3 regions of the Methylophaga sp. F7 genome follow, and region 3 is predicted to be linked to each of the others. Evidence: predicted binding sites of a transcription regulator. Region 3 holds the regulator's gene; each other region holds the start of a gene.
The links. Region 3 encodes FNR, which switches genes on or off when oxygen is low (the NO sensors DNR and NnrR bind a similar motif). Its sites were predicted from a motif close to TTGATNTANATCAA; they were not measured.
Positions count from the first base shown of each region.

Region 1 (6,441 bases), 860 kb from region 3:
AGAATTGCCTGTTCCCCGTTCCAGCGTAGATAAGGCCCAATAAAGAAAATTAACCAGACGGACATGCCAAACCATTTAAGTCGTCTGAACCGGCCGGACATCCGCTTTGCTACGACCTTAGTGCCGCCGGCATTAACATGCCAGTCAGAGACCTCATCATAGATGTCATTAATATTGAGCTCTGCTGACTTCAGTTGTTCCGACACAGTTTGTACCTCACAGGCAACTTATCCGATGGGATTATAACATGCCAAATAATATAAGCATTTACTAATTTAGCTTTTGACGTACAAAAAAAGCCGACAAAATCGGCTTTTTTTGAATCGTCAGACAGTTAATTATCGTTGGAACTGTCTTCCATGTTTTTAATGACCTTGTAAGCAATCACGGCAATCACAACAATTGTCAGTACAAGGCTCACAATAGCACCAATCGCTACAGCATCTAATCCCATATCAATCTCCTTGAATCTATCGACTCGTAATTACGTCAGTTCGACGTTTACTCTTCGCCACCACCAAGTTGATGGACATAAACAGCAAGCTTTTTGATTTCAGTTTCTGAAAGCCGTTGAGTTTCATCACCTTCATAATATTCTTCAGGATCATCACCGTATTCTTCTGCTTCCAGACGAACAGCAAGTTTTTCATTCCAGCCCGGCATTACTGCAATACGGGTGTTAGGATCATTTGCATCATTTACACCGTGCAGAATTGTATGGCGAATCTCATCCGGTTCACCAGAAAAGCGCCAGACTTTGTCAGACAAATTAGCCGAACCTAACTGCTGAATCCCTTTAGCTTCTGCACCATGACACGCTACACAACCTTTTTCGTTGTAAAGTTTCCATTGCGCTTCGGTAGCTTCACCAGCTGAGTTACTCAACACGAATTCAACCAGGCCATCCACTTCTTCTTCTGTTAACAGTTCAGCATGTGCAGGCATCATTCCTTGACGACCTTTGGCCAGAGTTTCAATGATTTTGTTTACTGTTCCACCGTATAACCAGTCATCATCAGCAAGGATTGGGTAACCTGAACCAGGTTGAGGATATCCGCCAACACCATGACAGGCTGCACAGTTATCACCATAAAGAACTTTGCTTGAACCTACTGCATAACGTAATAGTTCATCATCTTCGAGAATTTCTTCCGCTGACATTGCAGCAATACGATCTTCAAAAGGTGCACGTTTTTCCTTGATTTGTGCCATGTCTTCCTTGTATTCATTAATCTGTGTCCAACCCAGAATACCTTGGGTGTTTCCATTCACCAATGGTAGAGAAGGATAAAGAATAAAATATACCAACACTAACAAACCGCTCAGGTATAAAGCTATTGTCCACCAACGTGGCGGTGGATTGGTCAATTCTCTGATGCCATCCCATTCATGCCCTGTATCAGGACATTCATTTGGGTTTTTATTGTTATCAGCCATCATTTTTCTCCGAATTTATATCGTCATCTCTCAGTGGCAAGTCACGATGCGATTCAAGTTTTTCTTTGTTTTTTGGGCGTAAAGCCCAGAAATACATACCAAACATCAGTAAGAAAATAACAACCGTCAGAATGGTACCGACCCAATCACTTACGGTCATTGCAGACCAGTTTGTCTTAAAATAAGACAGAAAATCACTCACGGTAATCTCTTCCTGGTTCAAATTGAATCATGGTGCCAAGCACTTGCAGATAAGCTACCAGAGCATCCATTTCAGTTTTGCCTTCTACGACTTCAGCTGCTCCCAGAATTTCTTCATCGCTATAAGGAACCCCCAGAACTTTCATTGCTTTGAGTCGTTTAATCATACCTTCACCATCAATGGTCGATTCGTCCAGCCAAGGATACCTAGGCATAACGGATTCAGGCACAACAGAACGTGGGTCACGTAAATGCTGAATATGCCATGCATCAGAGTATTTACCACCAACACGCGCTAAATCCGGTCCGGTACGTTTTGACCCCCATTGAAACGGGTGATCATATTTGGACTCTACCGCCAATGAATAATGACCATAACGATCTTTTTCATCACGAAATGGACGCACCATTTGTGAATGACACAGATAGCAACCTTCCCGCTGATAAACATCACGTCCAGCTAACTCCAGTGCAGTGTACGGACGTACACCCTGCAGTTCTTCGTATTCAGGATAGACATCATCCTCAAAAGTGTTATCCAGATAGAACAATGGCACGATCTCGACAATACCACCAACAGAGACTACCAAAGCTGTTGCCAGTACCAATCCCCAGACGTTTACCTCTACCCACTCTTGAAAGCTAATGCGTTTATTAGATTTTTTAGCCATGCTGATACCCTCAAATATTCGCTGCAGTTGCCATTTCGGCGGACGGTTTTGCAATCGCGCGGCGAATAGTCACTGTTACGTTAAACAGCATGATGACCGCACCCAGGAAGAAGATCAGTCCGCCAATTGCACGCATCGCATAATAAGGATGCATCTGTGCTACAGACTCAACAAAGGTGTAGGCCAAATTGCCATATTCATCATATGCACGCCACATCAGACCTTGCATGATGCCTGAAACCCACATTGCGGTGATGTAAATTGCGGTACCAATTGTCGCCATCCAGAAATGCAGATTGACCAGCTTGACCGAATACATGGTTGTGCCCCACATACGTTCAACCATGTGATACAACGCACCCACAGAGACCATGGCAACCCAGCCAAGCGCTCCTGAGTGAACGTGACCGATGGTCCAGTCAGTGTAATGAGACAACGCATTTACGGTTTTCGAAGCCATAACTGGACCTTCGAAAGTTGACATCGCATAGAACGCTAAAGAAACGATCAGGAAACGTAAAATATAGTCCGTGCGTAATTTGTCCCACGCACCGCTCAGTGTAAACATACCGTTTAACGCACCACCCCATGAAGGAATAATCATCGCAAGGGAGATGGCTGCACCCAGTGAACCGGTCCAATCTGGTAGTGCGGTATATTGAAGATGGTGAGCACCCAACCAGACATAACCAAATACCAGCGCCCAGAAGTGGATAACTGAGAGGCGGTATGAGTAAACCGGACGGTTTGCCTGTTTAGGTACAAAGTAATACATGATGCCGAGGAAACCCGCTGTCAGGAAGAAACCAACAGCGTTATGACCCCACCACCATTGAATCATCGCATCCTGAACCCCGGAGAAAATGGAATAGGATTTCCACATACTGACCGGAATAGACAGACTATTGACCACATGGAGGTAGGTAATCATGATCATCATTGCCAGGAAGAACCAGTTGGCAACATAGATATGCGAAACCTTACGCACTGATAAAGTCATGATGAAATTGAACATGTAGCTTATCCAAACCACCGCAATTAAAATATCCAGCGGCCATTCCAGCTCAGCATATTCTTTTGATTGAGTCAGACCTAAAGGCAGAGTAATGATGGCACCAAGAATAATCAGGTTCCAGCCCCAGAAGGTGAACCATGCCAATTTATCACTCCACAGTCTGACGCCAGAGGTGCGTTGCACAACATAAAATGCTGTCGCCATCAAAGTCGAACCACCAAAGGCAAAGATCACCGTATTGGTATGTAATGGGCGCAGTCGACCAAAACTGATGTAAGGATTATCAAAATTCAAATCTGGCCAGGCTAACTGCGATGCAATAAATACACCCATACCCGTTCCGGCAACCAAATAGACACACGCCATATAGGCGAACCATTTGACCACTTCAAAGTTGTACTGTTGTTTCGCCTGCATAGCGATCACACCTTCTCTTTCATGAAAACTCTTTCACTGTTTCTTTATTAAGGAAACAGAACCCCATTTCATTTCATTCTGCCTAACGTTCCAACTAATGAATTTTACCGCAAAACAACTATGTTGATGATTTCAAATCCGTGATCCAGATCAATTTTGCTGGTTTTGCTTCTACTCCACTGGCTTGAAGTTATCCAAATAGGAGAATTTTCCTGACTTCATCTGACGGGGTCAAGTATTAGCAAAAAAGCTATTTCAGCAGACGCTAATAAGTAGCGTAAAAACAATGATTTAATCCATATGGTTAATATGGTTATTTACCTATTCAATTGCGGTGTATTAGTTGTCATCCGCATTAATTGTAAAAGTAAATCAATACTATTGGCTTTCTGCCTTCATTCAATAGCAAGTTATAGGTGCGGCAAGCAGCGCCAAGTGACATGGTTTCCAATGAGATCCCATACCGTGCCAAGTTGCCAGTAATTTGTAATATAGTGGGAGTAATACCTTCGTTAGTCACCATAATGACAACGTCAGCATTGAAGGATTTTATTGTTTCAATTTGAGAATCGCTAGACTGTTCAGCGAGAGTTTGAAGATCCAGTGCATCATATACACCTTCAGGGGATAAAACGCAGTCATGCGTTATTTGTTGTGGAGTTTTATTTGGTGCTTGAATCAGTAGAAAGCCGTCGCCATAACTTTTAATTACAAGAGCGTCAGTAACGGCTTCCTGACTAATTTTCATTTTTGTTAAAAACCAGCGGCATTATTAACGCGATCGCGTAATTCTTTTCCGGGTTTAAAGTGTGGTACATATTTTTCATCAAGTTTAACGGATTCACCGCTTTTTGGATTACGTCCTACTCTTGGTGGACGATGATGCAAGGTGAAACTGCCAAACCCTCTGATCTCAATACGATCGCCACGTGACAGACAATCGCTCATCTGTTCAAGAATTAACTTCACCGCTAGTTCAACGTCTCGGTAATTCAATAGAGATTGTTTTTCGGATAGTATTTCTATCAAATCAGACTTGGTCATAATTTCCTAGATTCCCGGCAGTAGACTTTTGGGTTATGCCTTAAATAAAAAGGCAGCTGTATAACAAGAAAATGAGCATCCGGTCTGACCGGATGCTCACCCAATGATCAGATTAGCTATCTTTCTGATTCATTTGTTCTTTCAGCAAATCACCTAAAGTGGTATTGCCGGAACTAACATTACTGTACTCTTTCACTGCTTCAGATTCTTCCTGATCATCCTTAGCTTTGATTGACAGAGTCAGCGTGCGATCCTTGCGAGACATTCCTGTAAATTTAGCTTCAACGTCATCACCGATATTCAGCACTTTGCTGGCATCTTCGATACGCTCACGTGCGATATCAGCTACGCGAACGTAACCTTCTACACCTTCAGCCAATTCAATCGTTGCACCTTTAGCATCAACTGCAATGACTTTACCGTTCACAACAGTGCCACGTGGGTGTTCAGACAGATAAGCTGAGAATGGATCGTCCTGCAATTGTTTGATACCCAGTGAAATGCGTTCACGTTCAGGGTCAATCGCCAATACAACCGCTTCTACTTCATCGCCTTTTTTGAAGTCACGAATTAATTCTTCGTTTTCTTCTTCCCAAGAGATATCTGACAAGTGAATCAGGCCGTCAATGCCGCCATCCAGGCCAATGAAGATACCGAAATCTGTGATTGATTTGATAGCGCCGCTGACTTTATCACCTTTGTTATGAGTCATTGAGAACTCTTCCCAAGGGTTAGTCTGGCACTGTTTGATACCCAGTGAGATACGACGACGTTCAGCGTCAATATCCAGAACCATAACTTCAACTTCATCACCCAAAGTAACCAGTTTAGAAGGGTGAACGTTTTTGTTGGTCCAGTCCATTTCAGACATGTGAACCAAACCTTCAACGCCATCTTCGATTTCAACAAAACAACCGTAGTCGGCAATGTTAGTGACTTTACCCTGGATGCGAGTGCTGTTTGGATAACGACGTGCGATATCTTTCCATGGATCGTCGCCCAACTGTTTCAGGCCAAGCGATACACGTTCACGTTCTTTATCAAATTTCAGAACCTGTACATCGATTTCGTCACCGATAGCGACAACTTCTGAAGGATGTTTAACACGTTTCCATGCCATATCAGTGATATGCAACAGACCATCAATACCACCCAGGTCAACAAACGCGCCGTAATCGGTCAGGTTCTTAACGATACCTTTAACCACTTTGCCTTCTTCCAATGTTTCCAGAAGGGCTTCGCGTTCAACGCTGTTCTCAGCTTCCATAATGGCACGGCGTGAAACAACGATGTTATTACGTGGGCGATCCAGCTTAATCAGTTTGAACTCAAGCTCTTTGCCTTCGAGGTGTGAAGTATCACGGATAGGACGTACATCAACAAGTGAACCCGGCAGGAACGCTCGGATGTTTTCCAGATCTACAGTGAAACCACCTTTAACCTTACCGGAAATAATACCGATAACGGTTTCATTGGCTTCAAATGCATGTTCCAATCTAATCCATGCTTCAGCGGCTTTGGCTTTTTCACGTGATAATTGTGTTGCACCAAATCCATCTTCCAGTGTTTCCAGAGAAACATCGACCAAATCACCAACAGAAACGGTGATTTCACCTTTTTCGTTCATGAATTCGGCAACTGGGATAGCGCCTTCAG
Region 1 is NZ_CM166511.1:989,232-995,672, reverse strand. It holds gene ccoG (cytochrome c oxidase accessory protein CcoG) at 1-206, opposite strand, end outside; gene ccoP (cytochrome-c oxidase, cbb3-type subunit III) at 502-1,440, opposite strand; gene AC08OG_RS05130 (cbb3-type cytochrome c oxidase subunit 3) at 1,430-1,639, opposite strand; gene ccoO (cytochrome-c oxidase, cbb3-type subunit II) at 1,632-2,309, opposite strand; gene ccoN (cytochrome-c oxidase, cbb3-type subunit I) at 2,320-3,741, opposite strand; gene AC08OG_RS05115 (Mth938-like domain-containing protein) at 4,097-4,489, opposite strand; gene AC08OG_RS05110 (integration host factor subunit beta) at 4,495-4,785, opposite strand; gene rpsA (30S ribosomal protein S1) at 4,898-6,441, opposite strand, start outside.
Region 1: a site for FNR is predicted at 3,882-3,895, ahead of ccoN (cytochrome-c oxidase, cbb3-type subunit I). Genes of this name have one in related genera too.

Region 2 (6,441 bases), 1.1 Mb from region 3:
ATAGAGTTTGCCATCGGGTCCAAAGTCAATATAACGCCAGCCATGATGCGCTTTATCAGGCAGATCTTCATAAATCACTTCGCGCATTTCTTTAAAGGGTAGGCTCAGATCAAAGCCGGGCGCTGCATAGCGGGCAATACGGTTTTGTTCGGCAACATATAAGTTGCCCTGATACATGGCGACACCGTTACCCACTTTAAGGTCGTCAAGAATAGTGACCACTTCATCGGCTTTACGATCTTTATTACGATCCACTACTGCATAAGCTTTTTGGCCACGGGTACCGACAAACACGGTACCGGTGGACTGGCCCAGTGCCATTTGCCGTGCGCCAGGCACTTCTGCATAAACTTCAACTTTAAAGCCATCAGGTACATTGAGTTTATGCAGGTTTTTTTCGACATCAGCTGCATCGGCGAAGCTAGCAGTGCTAATTAAACCAAGCGAAGCAAGGGTTAAGGCACTTAGAGTCTTGAGGTTAAACTTCATAGGATTCCTCCATTGTGAAAAGCATTAGGTTTTTGAAGTGGTGACAATGATTTTGCCAATTTGTTGGTTGGATTCCACGTACTGATGTCCAGCAACAATGTCATCCAATAAATAGGTTTTGGCATTAACCGGTTTGAGGTGGCCAGCCGCTAAGCCTTTTTCGATAAATTCCACACCGAGCTGTAAAAGAGCAACTTTGCTCATAAAAATCTCCGGGTAATTGGTAGAAATAAATTATTTAGCGGGTGATCAATACACGATCAAAAGTCGTATCGATAAAAGCCTGCAGGGGACTGATGCTGGAATGCATTTTGGCGCGTAAAATTGCACCTTGCCAGCCTGATAGTAAAAACTCGGAAAGTTGTTCTATATCAGTATCTTCAGAGAGTTCACCACAATCGATAGCAGCTTGGATACACAGGCCAAATTGTTGTTTCCAGCCTTCGAACACTTGATCCAGCCGAACTCGGAATGTTTCATTTTGGCTGGATAATTCCTGTCCTAAGGTGCCAATCAGGCAGCCACGCTTACACTGTCCTTCGCTGATTGTTTCCAGTCCATTTTGCAGATAGTTACGAATCCGTTGCAGCGGACTGACTTTTGTATCGCTGAGAAACGAGTCAATTTTTTCGTTATAGGCAATCGCGAATTCATCAATGATAGCCAGGCCGAAATCTTCTTTACTGGCAAAATAATAATAAAACGAACCTTTCGGTACGCCAGCGGTTTTTAACACGGTATTTAAGCCTGTTGGGTTAAAATCATGGCTGCCGATAACGTCGGTACCGACTTTGATTAATGATTGTCTTGTTTCGATGCGTGTCATATTAGACCGGTCGTCTACTAAAGTGACCCCATAATAGACCAGTCGTCTAGTAACTGTAAACCAGTAAATTTGATTTTAATGGCCTAGTTTTAATCGATGTTATTGGAACTTATGAACTCCTGAACTAATTTAGACAGAAAGGTTCGTACTATTTAAAGGCTTCATGAAAATGGATTCATAATGAATATTGGAGGCAAACATGCAAATCACTAAAATGACAGGTTCGATGGTGGCATTATTACTGAGTCTTTCATCTGTATCGGCTCATGCTGAGGAAAATGATGTAGAGACGGTAGCGAAGATAGTCGATATTCAGCATGAGTTATTTGATGGACCTCATGAAGGTTTTCGATCTGTTCATGCGAAAGGTGTGGTGTTAAAAGGTGATTTTTATCCAGATGAATCTGCTTCGCGAATATCCAAAGCAGAACATTTCAACACTGATGCTGCGACTCCTATCGTTGTAAGGTTTTCAAATGGCACCGGCATTCCGGATATTGCCGATAATGATCCACGAGGAATCATCAAGGGAATGGCCGTCCGTTTTAGTCTGAAAGATGACGAATACACGGACCTGGTATTAAGTTCAGTACCAAGGTTTCCTGCTGCAACCCCAAAGGAATTTCTACAGTTTTTGACGGCGGTTAAAAATTCTGCAAACAGCGAAGAATCACCCACGCCGTTAAAGAAATATATTCAGGAAAATCCAGCTGCCAAAGCTTTTGCGAACTATCCAAAACCGGTGCCGGCCAGTTTTGCGGTGTTGTCATATCACAGCATTAATGCGTTTAAATTTACCAATGAGCTTGGTCAATCAGTTTATGGACGTTATATCGTTGAGCCTTTTGAAGATGAAAAAATGCTTGGACAGAAAGTAGCCGGTGAACAGAATAAAGATTATCTGATGAATGAAATTCGTGAACGCTTGCCGCGAGAACTAGTGAAGTTTCATTTAAAACTGCAAATTGCTAATGAAAATGATGAAGTGGATGATGCTACGGTAATCTGGCCAGAAAGTCGTGAAGTGGTTGAGTTAGGAACCATTGTTATAGAAGCGGTAAGAGGTAATGCATTGGAATATGAACGCAAAACCATGTTTAACCCACTGGCTTTGCCGGAGGGTATTGAACCTTCAGACGATCCAATATTACTGGCTCGCCCTGCAGCCTATGCGGTCAGTTTTCAACATCGTGCAGAATAAAATCCAAATGAATTTTTAAAGGAGCAATATGAGCAACACACCCACCACATTGAGAGACATTGTCGGCCTAGGCCATCAGCCAGCCCATTTAAGTCATTCAGCATTGATCATGGTTGATTGTCAAAATACTTATCGTGTGGGAGTTATGCAGCTCACTGGCGTGGAAAAAGCTATTTTGGAAGCCAAAGCTTTGCTGGAACGTGCAAGGGCGTTAAATATCCCTATCATTCATATTCAACATGATGGAGGTGTGGGCTCACCTTACGATCTCACTACGGATATTGGTCAGATTTCCAATGAAGTGGCACCTCAAGACGGGGAATACGTTATTACTAAAAACTTTCCCAATGCATTTGTGCAAACTGAATTGGATCAAAGACTGAAATCACTGAATATTGAAAATATAGTGTTGGCAGGATTTATGACACATATGTGTGTAAATTCCACCGCGCATGGCGGATTTAATCTGGGGTATAAACCTACTGTTGTGGCCAGTACGACTGCAACCCGCCCGCTTCAGGCTGCTGGTGGCAAAGTTATTTCGGCTGAACAGGTTCAGGATGGCGCGATTGCTTCAACTCGAGATTTATATGCGGCAGTAGTTGATAGGGTTTCAGACCTGTCTGATTAACAGCTCAATAGAAAAGCCCGCCAGTTATCAACTCTGGCGGGCTTTTTTACTTATTCCTTTTCAAATGGAACAGGAATCGGTGTGTCGCCAGTAGAGGGTGGCAATTGTGGTACGGCAAATTGAGGCTGGTCACCCGTCAGGGTTTTCAAAAATGCCGTTATGTTTTGAATGTCCTGTTTTTCCAGCTTCTGTCCCAGTTGCAGTCTGGCCATCACATCGACGGCATCTTCCAGTTTCCAATAGGCACCGTCATGGAAGTATGGGTAAGTCAATTCAACATTGCGTAAAGTTGGTACTTTGAATGAAAAGCGATCGGCATCTTTACCGGTCACTGCAATACGTCCTTCAGCCGGGTTTTCGGTCTGGTAGGGTTCCATAATCCCCATTTTCTGGAATGAACTGCCACCTACAGCAGCCCCGTTATGACAAGCCACACAACCGATTTCTTTAAATTTCTGATAACCGGCAATTTCAGTGTCAGTCAAGGCATTGTCACTGCCTTTAAGCCAAAGATCAAAACGGGAATTGGGAGTGACCAGGGTTTCTTCAAAAGCTGCTATGGCATTGGTAACCTGATCCAGAGTAATCTCATTACTGCCATAGATTTTATTGAATGCTGCAACGTATTGTGGAATCGAACGCAAAACATCAATGGCCAGAGAGTGGCTAAAAGCCATTTCCATCGGATTAGCAATTGGTCCGGCAGCCTGTTCCTGCAAATCGGCTGCCCGACCATCCCAGAACTGGGCCAGATTCATACTGGAATTGAGTACGGTGGGAGAGTTGATTGGTCCTTGCTGCCAATTATGACCAATGGAAGTCGGCAAGTTATCACTGCCTCCCATACTGAGATTATGACAGGAATTACAAGATATGAACCCTGAGCGGGAGAGTCTGGGGTCAAAAAAAGTTTTTTCCCGAGTTCAACTTTGGCGGGTTCGGTAATAATAAATGGCTGTATCGGTTTGATGGGCTCATTTCTAAAATTATCTGCCAACACAAGGGATATATTTAAAAACGTTATAAGTCCTACCATTAGTGTTTTATACATTACTTACCTCACTTATCTGATTAACAACAGATGTTGATAATTTGATTTTAGGGAGACTTATTATTTGCTGTAGGGTTATCGGGCTTTGATTTGATCTGGATCATAAGATCCAATTTACGGGATAAAAAATTCTTGTTCGATAGTAATTGTTATCATAACTAAAAATAATTAAGAGAGAGAAAACCATGCCTTTAAAACACATCATCTGGTTGGGGGGCTTTTAACTGTTTTATCCCTGCCAGTTTTAGCAACAGAGATTGAATGGCCGGTTTATGGTGGCGATAATCTACATCAACGGCACAGTAAGCTGGTCCAAATTAACAAAAGCAATGTTATGGAGCTGGTTGAAGCATGGGAATTTGATACCGGTGTAAATGAAACCTTTCAGGCAACACCGGTGGTTCAGAATGGTGTGATGTATGTTTCTTTGCCGTTTAACGATGTGGTCGCACTGGATGCCGCGAGTGGTCAACAATTATGGCGTTATGAGCATGATTTAGATGAAGATTATCCCATTTGCTGTGGTCCTGCCAATCGCGGTGTGGCTGTATCAAATGGTATGGTTTTTACCGGCACCATTGATGCCAGATTGATTGCATTGGATGCCAAAACAGGAGAAAAACGCTGGGATAATCGTGTTGTTGATGAAAACAGTGGTATTCAGGAAGATGTTAGTACGCTGGACGATACTGAACTGGGCAGCGTCTCCGGTACCTCGGGAGCGGGCATCAATATGGCCCCGATGATTTATCAGGATACAGTCATTATTGGCATCACCGGCGTGGGATATGGATTACATCTTGATGCTACGGATTCTGATTCACCTTTGGGCGCTGTAGTCGGTATCGCCGGGAAATATGGGCGCCGTGGTTTCATGGCAGGATATGACATCGAAACTGGTAAACAAAAATGGCAGTTTGACACCATCAAGTCTGAAAATTGGGAAGGTGATTTTGTTACCAAAACAGCTGATGGGGTGAAATTACCTCGCGATATAGCAAAAGAAAAAGCCGCTCTGGAACAGCACGGTGACGCCTGGCGTTATGGTGGTGCTTCGGCATGGAGTACGCCGGTTATTGACCCATATACTGGCATTCTGCATTTTGGTACCGGTAATCCATCACCGCAAATGGAAGGCTCATCCAGACCAGGTGATAATCTTTACAGCAGTTCATTACTAGCACTTGATGCCAACAGTGGCGATTATCGCTGGCATTACCAACAAGTCCCGCATGACAGCTGGGGTTATGATGTAGCCAGTCCGCCGGTTTTATTTGATATTACCATTAAGGGGCAACCTACTCCCGCAATTGGTCAGGCTGGTAAAACGGGCTGGTTTTATGTACATGACAGACGTAATGGTAAGTTTCTCTATAAAAGCGAAGCCTTTGTCCCGCAAAAAAACATGTTTGAACTTCCCAGCAGTGAAGGAACGATTATTTATCCTGGTGTAATGGGCGGTGCAAACTGGTCGCCCGTTTCAGTGGATGCTCGCAGACGTTTGGTATTTATTGCCGCCATTCACTGGCCGGTGGAATATAAATTACACAAACAGGCTGCCAAGGATGGAGAAGAAGCGGTGCGTTATTCTTCGATGTCTCCTTTAAATACTCCTGAAAAACATGGTTTATTAACTGCAATTGATTTAGATAGTGGAGAAATAGTCTGGCAGGTCAAAACTGAAAATCCATTGATAGGCGGCGTTTTAAGTACAGCCAGTGGTCTGGTGTTCACCGGAGAAGGGAGCGGTGAACTGATGGCCTTTGATGCTGATTCGGGAGAAAAACGCTGGAGTGGTAAAACGGAAGCGGGCGTCAATGCGCCACCGATTACATACAGTGTTAATGGTAAACAGCATATTGCTGTTGCGGTGGGTGGCAATCGTCTGTTTGGTTTCAAAACCGGACAGAAAATCAAGGTATGGCGTTTACCCTGAAGATTTACAGATTAATAAATCCTGATGAACGGAGTTCAGATGGCTGAATACGCTGCATATGATGGAAACGACTTATAGATGAATAGCATCCAGACCAGGATGATTCTACTTTGTGTCAGTCTGATTTTACTGACAGCTTTCGCGATGCAGCTGAGTCATGGTTGGTTTATTCATAAACATAATCAGCAGCAAATCCGTGAACAGGTGGCAAATGCTGCTTATTTTCTGCATCAGTACATCGACAGCCGGGAAACCAATTTACATTACGCCACCAGAGTCATTATTCAGGACTTTGGATTCAGAGAAG
Region 2 is NZ_CM166511.1:2,071,383-2,077,823, reverse strand. It holds gene AC08OG_RS10470 (PQQ-dependent sugar dehydrogenase) at 1-489, opposite strand, end outside; gene AC08OG_RS10465 (zinc-binding dehydrogenase) at 514-693, opposite strand; gene AC08OG_RS10460 (TetR/AcrR family transcriptional regulator) at 728-1,315, opposite strand; gene AC08OG_RS10455 (catalase family peroxidase) at 1,515-2,516, shown strand; gene AC08OG_RS10450 (cysteine hydrolase family protein) at 2,545-3,147, shown strand; gene AC08OG_RS10445 (cytochrome-c peroxidase) at 3,198-4,022, opposite strand; gene AC08OG_RS10440 (outer membrane protein assembly factor BamB family protein) at 4,404-6,134, shown strand; gene AC08OG_RS10435 (sensor domain-containing diguanylate cyclase) at 6,213-6,441, shown strand, end outside.
Region 2: a site for FNR is predicted at 4,289-4,302, ahead of AC08OG_RS10445 (cytochrome-c peroxidase). Genes of this name have one in related genera too.

Region 3 (6,441 bases):
GATTTGCTAGCCCATCTTTAAGGTTTTTTAATACACGGAAAATAGCCTCACAATCATGGCAGCCAACAGACGGAATAAAGACAAAGCTCCACTTGCCAGAAAAAGCATCATTGGTAAATACGGAATGATCACTGGTATAAGCAAGAAACTGGGGTATTTCCAAGGTTGGCTCAAAGACTGTCAACATAGAACTGCTGCTATTTGATGATTCTGCTGGCGGCGGCTGTTGACTCAGTGTTAAAAAAAGCAATAGCAATAAAACAACCAAGCTAAGATATGTCAGTAAAAAACGCTTAGAATGAACATTTTTAAACATATTTTGCATTTTTAGCGCCTCACACGCTGAAAGCGTTTATCCAATAAAATAAGCGACTATGAAAGAAAAACTGCTTAAGTCTACCTTGGTTGTCAGTTTAATGACCTTTTTATCCCGAATTTTGGGATTTGTTCGAGATATTGTCATTGCCAGACTTCTTGGGGCAGGGATGGGCGCTGACGTATTTTTTGTTGCCTTTAAGATTCCAAATTTTCTCCGTCGCCTGTTTGCAGAAGGGGCTTTTTCACAAGCGTTTATCCCTGTTCTTGCTGAATATCGCGAACGCGGTGATCAGGATCTGAAACAGCTTATTGCCGCAACCAGCGGGACTCTTGCAGGCGTATTATTTTTTATTACGCTGATAGGAGTAATCGCCGCCCCCATAATTATTCTGATTTTTGCTCCAGGATTTATTGATCAGCCTGAAAAATTACAACTGGCCAGAGAACTGTTAAGGATTACTTTTCCATACATACTGTTCGTTTCACTTACCGCATTGGCCAGCTCCATTTTAAACAGCTTTGGTAAGTTTGCCGTGCCGGCATTTACACCCGTTTTTCTCAACATTTCAATGATTGGCTGTGCGTTATGGCTGGCACCACATCTGGATGAACCGGTAAAAGCGCTTGCCTGGGGGGTGTTTATCGGCGGGGTAGTGCAGCTACTGTTTCAAATGCCATTTTTAATGAAAATTGGCAGTTTGCCAAAACCACATTGGGGCTGGAAAGATGAAGGTGTGCAAAAAATTCTGCGATTGATGATACCAGCCATGTTTGGTGTATCGGTTTCACAAATCAACTTATTGCTGGATACGTTACTGGCTTCTTTTCTCATCACCGGCAGCATTTCATGGCTGTATTATTCTGATCGACTGGTCGAATTTCCATTAGGCATCCTGGGGATTGCACTGGCCACTGTAATATTACCCAATCTCTCGAAGAAACACGCCACAGCCTCCATGCAGGAGTTTTCACACACCATTGACTGGGCGTTACGCTGGGTATTTTTAATCGGTACTCCTGCTGCTATCGGCCTGATTATTCTTGCTGAACCGTTGTTGCTTACCTTGTTTCAATATGGCGAATTCACGCCAAATGATGCCCATCAGGCATCATTAAGCTTGATGGCATATGGTTTGGGCTTATTGCCGTTTATTTTTATCAAGGTACTTGCACCGGGCTTTTATGCCCGTCAGGACACCAAAACCCCTGTCAAAATCGGCATTATTGCGATGATAAGCAATATGGGACTGAACATTGTGTTGATGATTTATCTGGCCCATGTGGGGCTGGCTTTAGCCACGGCTTTATCAGCGATGCTCAATGCTGGCTTACTGTATTACACACTTCGAAAAAAAGCAGTCTATCAACCCATTGCTGGCTGGGGCTTATTTTTTGTCCGTATGCTGCTCGCCAATATCGTATTAGTAGCGTTCTTGTTATGGGTAACGCCGATTAATGGCGATTGGATAAGCTGGAGTGGCTGGCATCGGTTTGGCATATTGATGGGGCTGATAACGACTTCTGCAATTGTTTATTTTGCTGTATTAACGCTATGTGGCGTCAGGCTGAAAACATTAGTCACACCACAAAGCCAGGAATAAAAAAAGCCCTCCATCAGGAGGGCTTTTTAGGGCCTTAGAGAGGAATTTAGAAACGGCGGCCTATACCGATACCATAAACAAAGGGATCAATATCAGCATCAATTTTTGCGCTATTGGTGCCAAGTACATTTTTGAAACTGGCTGTCGTATCAATGTCCAGATATTTGACATCCATATTGATAAACCAATCCTGATTGATGGCAATATCCACCCCGGCTTGTGCAGCCCAACCCCAGGAGCTGTCCAGTTTGACCTTATCGCCTGGACTGCTAAGTAAAGAACTGCTCGGAACTTCTTCATCAAAGAAGTAGGTGTAGTTCACCCCGGCCCCGATATAAGGACGAATATTTGAGCCTGGCAAAAAGTGATATTGCAGCGTCAATGTGGGTGGCAGTACTTTAGTATCAATGACGTCACCCAGAGCAGCCCAGCTTTTCTCACCGGTAACCGTGTGTTCTGAATAACCTAAAATCAACTCTACTCCCCAGTTGCGGTTGATCATATAGGTAATATCCAGTTCTGGAACCGTATCGCTATCGACTTTTACCCCTTTAAATCCAGTATCTGCACCATTGAGGCTGAGAGTGCCGCTGCTATCATTTGGATTCACATTGATAACACGTCCCCGTATTAACCAGTCACCGGCCTCATAAGCCATCACGGTTGAAACAGGGCTGGCAAGACCAGCAGCAAGCAGGATTGAGGAAATCAGGGGAATTTTTTTCATGGCACGACTCCGAATAATGATCTGTTGTGGAACACAATTTCAGATCATACGGAGTATCTGGAGATCAACATTGATCCAGGTCAATAAAGTGCGGTTCAGGCTATCCGCAGCGTTGTTTTAATGCTGGCAGGTCTAAAATCGTTACTTCTTTGCCCTGAATCGACAATAGCTGCTGATCCTGTAACTGGGTAAATAAACGACTGACCGTTTCAATCGCCAATCCCAGATGGTTGGCAATATCCCCACGGGACATGGTCAATTGAAATGACATCGACGAGTAACCACGTTCACTGAAACGTTGTGATAGAGACAGTAAAAAACTAATCAGCTTTTCCTGGGCGGTTTTTTTGCCGAGAGACAACAATAAATTTTTATCCGATGACAATTCTTTGCTCAAACGGGTCATCAATTGATTTTGCAACTCCGGGATAGTCGCACTGAATTCCTGCAGGCGCTCATAAGGCAATTCGCAAACACTGCTGGCTTCAAGTGCCCGGGCTGTGGATAAATAACGTTGCTGGTAAATTGCATCCATACCAATAAATTCACCGGGGAAATAAAAGCTGGTGACCTGTTCGCGCCCATCCGTCGCAGAGATCGTGGTTTTGAACGAACCAGAACGAACAACAAAGATTGTTTTAAAAGTAGAGGAGGGTTCAAACAGAATCTGGTGGCGTTTATATCCAGCACTGCGTTTAATGATTTGATCGAGCTTGGTCAGGTCATCCCGATGCAGCCCCAAGGGCAGGCATAACCGATACAAAGCACATGATTGACAGGCGAGCTGATGATGATGTTCAACCTTAGCCAAGTCCTCAAATAATGGCGTAATCACCCGAGCTTGTGTCATTTTATTATCCGTAAAAAAGTCACAGGACATGATAACGCTTCAAACCCGCCACTGAAACAGTTATTATTTGTTTTTATTTCAGTTTTCAGGAAAGCAAATGACCGTTCGTAGCGCCACTGTTGCGCGTAACACGCTCGAAACTCAAATTGAAGTCTCCATCAATCTGGATGGAAGCGGAAAATTTCAATCCGAAACCGGCGTGCCATTCCTTGATCACATGATGGAACAGATTGCCCGTCACGGTTTATTCGACCTGCAAATCAACGCCAAAGGCGATCTGCACATTGATGCTCATCATACCGTTGAGGATGTTGGTATCACAATTGGTCAGGCATTAAAAAAAGCGCTGGGGGATAAAAAAGGTGTGGTCCGTTATGGTCATTCCTATGTCCCACTGGATGAAGCTTTGTCTCGTGTAGTATTGGATTTATCTGGCCGACCCGGCTTTGAATTCGATGTGACATTTACTCGAGACAAAATCGGTGAATTTGATGTTGATTTGTTTTATGAATTCTTTCAGGGTTTAGTCAATCATGCCGGTATTACATTGCATATTGATAATCTTAAAGGCCGAAATGCGCATCATATTGCTGAAACCATTTTTAAAGCGTTCGGTCGGGCCCTGCGAATGGCTGTCACATTAGATGAACGAGCCTTACAGCAATTGCCATCCACCAAGGGCGCATTATAATCGGTTAACGATTTTATAACTCTCACATTCTAGAGCAGGTCTTTGTTTTATGCGTTGCGTTGCAGTTATTGATTACGGCATGGGTAATTTACGCTCAGTCTCCAAAGCATTGGAAGCCGTAGCTGATAACCACACTAAAATTCTCGTTACCGCTGATCCGTCAGAGATTCGGGCAGCAGATCACATCGTATTCCCGGGTGTCGGCGCGATTCGTGACTGTATGGCGGAACTCAAAAAACTTGAACTCGACAGGCTCATCTGTGAAATGGCCAGCAAAAAACCTTTTCTGGGAATTTGTCTGGGTATGCAGGCTTTATTAACGCATAGTCAGGAAAACCAAGGCTCGGCTGGATTGGACATCATTGAAGGTGACGTTCTGTATTTTAAAGAAGCGGTTGAGCAGGGCCTGAAAGTACCACACATGGGCTGGAATGAAGTCGAACAAACCTGCGTCCACCCCTTATGGCAAGATATACCACAGAATAGTCGCTTTTATTTTGTTCATAGTTTTTATGTACAGCCTGCCGATGAAACCAAAATCTCTGGTCGTAGTCATTACGCTTTACCTTTTGCAGCAGCGTTGGCGCATGAAAACCTTTTTGCAGTACAGTTTCACCCCGAAAAAAGCCAGCATGCCGGCTTACAGTTATTGAAAAATTTTATTAATTGGGACGGTCAGTCCTGACATTTTGTTTGATGGAGAAAGCGTTATGTTATTAATCCCTGCCATTGATCTTAAAGAGGGTCACTGCGTTCGATTGCGTCAGGGACGCATGGAAGATAACACCGTATTTTCAGAAGATCCGCTGGCGGTTGCAACCAGATGGGTTGAAGCCGGTGCCAAACGTTTGCACATGGTGGATCTGGACGGTGCTTTTGCGGGTAATCCGGTTAACGCTGATGTTATTCATCGAATTTGCGCTGCATTTCCTGATCTTGATGTACAGGTTGGTGGTGGCATTCGTGATGAAGACACCATCCAAACCTACCTGGATGCTGGTGTTCGCTATGTCATTATTGGCACAAAAGCCATCAATGCTCCGCATTTCGTTGGCGATGTTTGTGCCGAGTTTCCGGGTCATATTATTGTTGGTCTCGACGCCAAAGACGGCAAGGTTGCAATCGATGGCTGGTCCAAGTTGTCCAATCACGATGTCATCGATATTGCCCAACAGTTTGAACAGGATGGTGTTGAGGCTATTATTTACACCGATATCAGCCGAGACGGCATGATGCAGGGTGTTAATCTTGAGTCCACTCGTGACCTTGCTCGCGCCATTAATATCCCGGTAATTGCTTCCGGCGGTGTCAGCAACTATGACGATATCAAGGCCCTTTGCCATTACGAATCAGAAGGTGTTATGGGGGCCATTATCGGCCGTGCAATCTATGAAGGCACCATCGATCTGGCGGAAGGTCAATCGCTGGCTGATCGTTTGAATCCACCGTTACAGTTCTGATATGGCACTGGCAAAACGCATAATTCCCTGTCTTGATGTTGATGCCGGTCGTGTCGTAAAAGGTGTGCAGTTTGTCGATATACGTGATGCCGGCGATCCAGTTGAAATTGCCAAACGTTATGATGAACAGGGCGCAGATGAACTGACTTTTCTGGATATCACTGCCACACATCACAACCGTGACACCATGGAAGATGTTGTCAAAGCTGTTGCCAGTCAGGTATTTATTCCACTGACGGTTGGTGGTGGCATTCGAACTGTAGCGGATATTCGTCGCATGCTGAATGCTGGCGCAGATAAAGTTGGTATTAACTCTGCAGCGGTTAAAAACCCGGATTTTGTTCGTGAAGCTGCCGAAAAATTTGGTTCGCAATGCATCGTGGTCGCTATTGATGCCAAACGTGTTTCTGCAGAGGGTCAGACACCAAGATGGGAAATTTTTACCCATGGTGGTCGCCAACCAACCGGCATTGATGCCGTAGAGTGGGCCAAAAAATGGTTGAGCTTGGCGCTGGCGAAATTTTACTGACCAGTATGGATCGTGATGGCACCAAATCCGGTTTTGATTTAGAGCTAACCCGAGCTGTCAGTGATGCGGTTGTGGTACCGGTGATAGCCTCTGGTGGTGTGGGTAAATTGCAGGATCTGACTGATGGTATCAAATTAGGTCATGCCGATGCGGTACTGGCCGCCAGCATCTTTCATTTCGGTGAACATACTGTCGGCGAAGCCAAGCAGCAAATGGCAGAACAAGGCATTGAGGTACGTTTATGACGGCATGGCTGGAACAGGTC
Region 3 is NZ_CM166511.1:129,576-136,016, reverse strand. It holds gene AC08OG_RS00685 (hypothetical protein) at 1-187, opposite strand, end outside; gene murJ (murein biosynthesis integral membrane protein MurJ) at 375-1,919, shown strand; gene AC08OG_RS00675 (OmpW/AlkL family protein) at 1,966-2,646, opposite strand; gene fnr (fumarate/nitrate reduction transcriptional regulator Fnr) at 2,747-3,496, opposite strand; gene hisB (imidazoleglycerol-phosphate dehydratase HisB) at 3,594-4,187, shown strand; gene hisH (imidazole glycerol phosphate synthase subunit HisH) at 4,237-4,872, shown strand; gene hisA (1-(5-phosphoribosyl)-5-[(5-phosphoribosylamino)methylideneamino]imidazole-4-carboxamide isomerase) at 4,898-5,647, shown strand; partial or broken gene hisF (imidazole glycerol phosphate synthase subunit HisF) at 5,712-6,421, shown strand; gene hisI (phosphoribosyl-AMP cyclohydrolase) at 6,418-6,441, shown strand, end outside.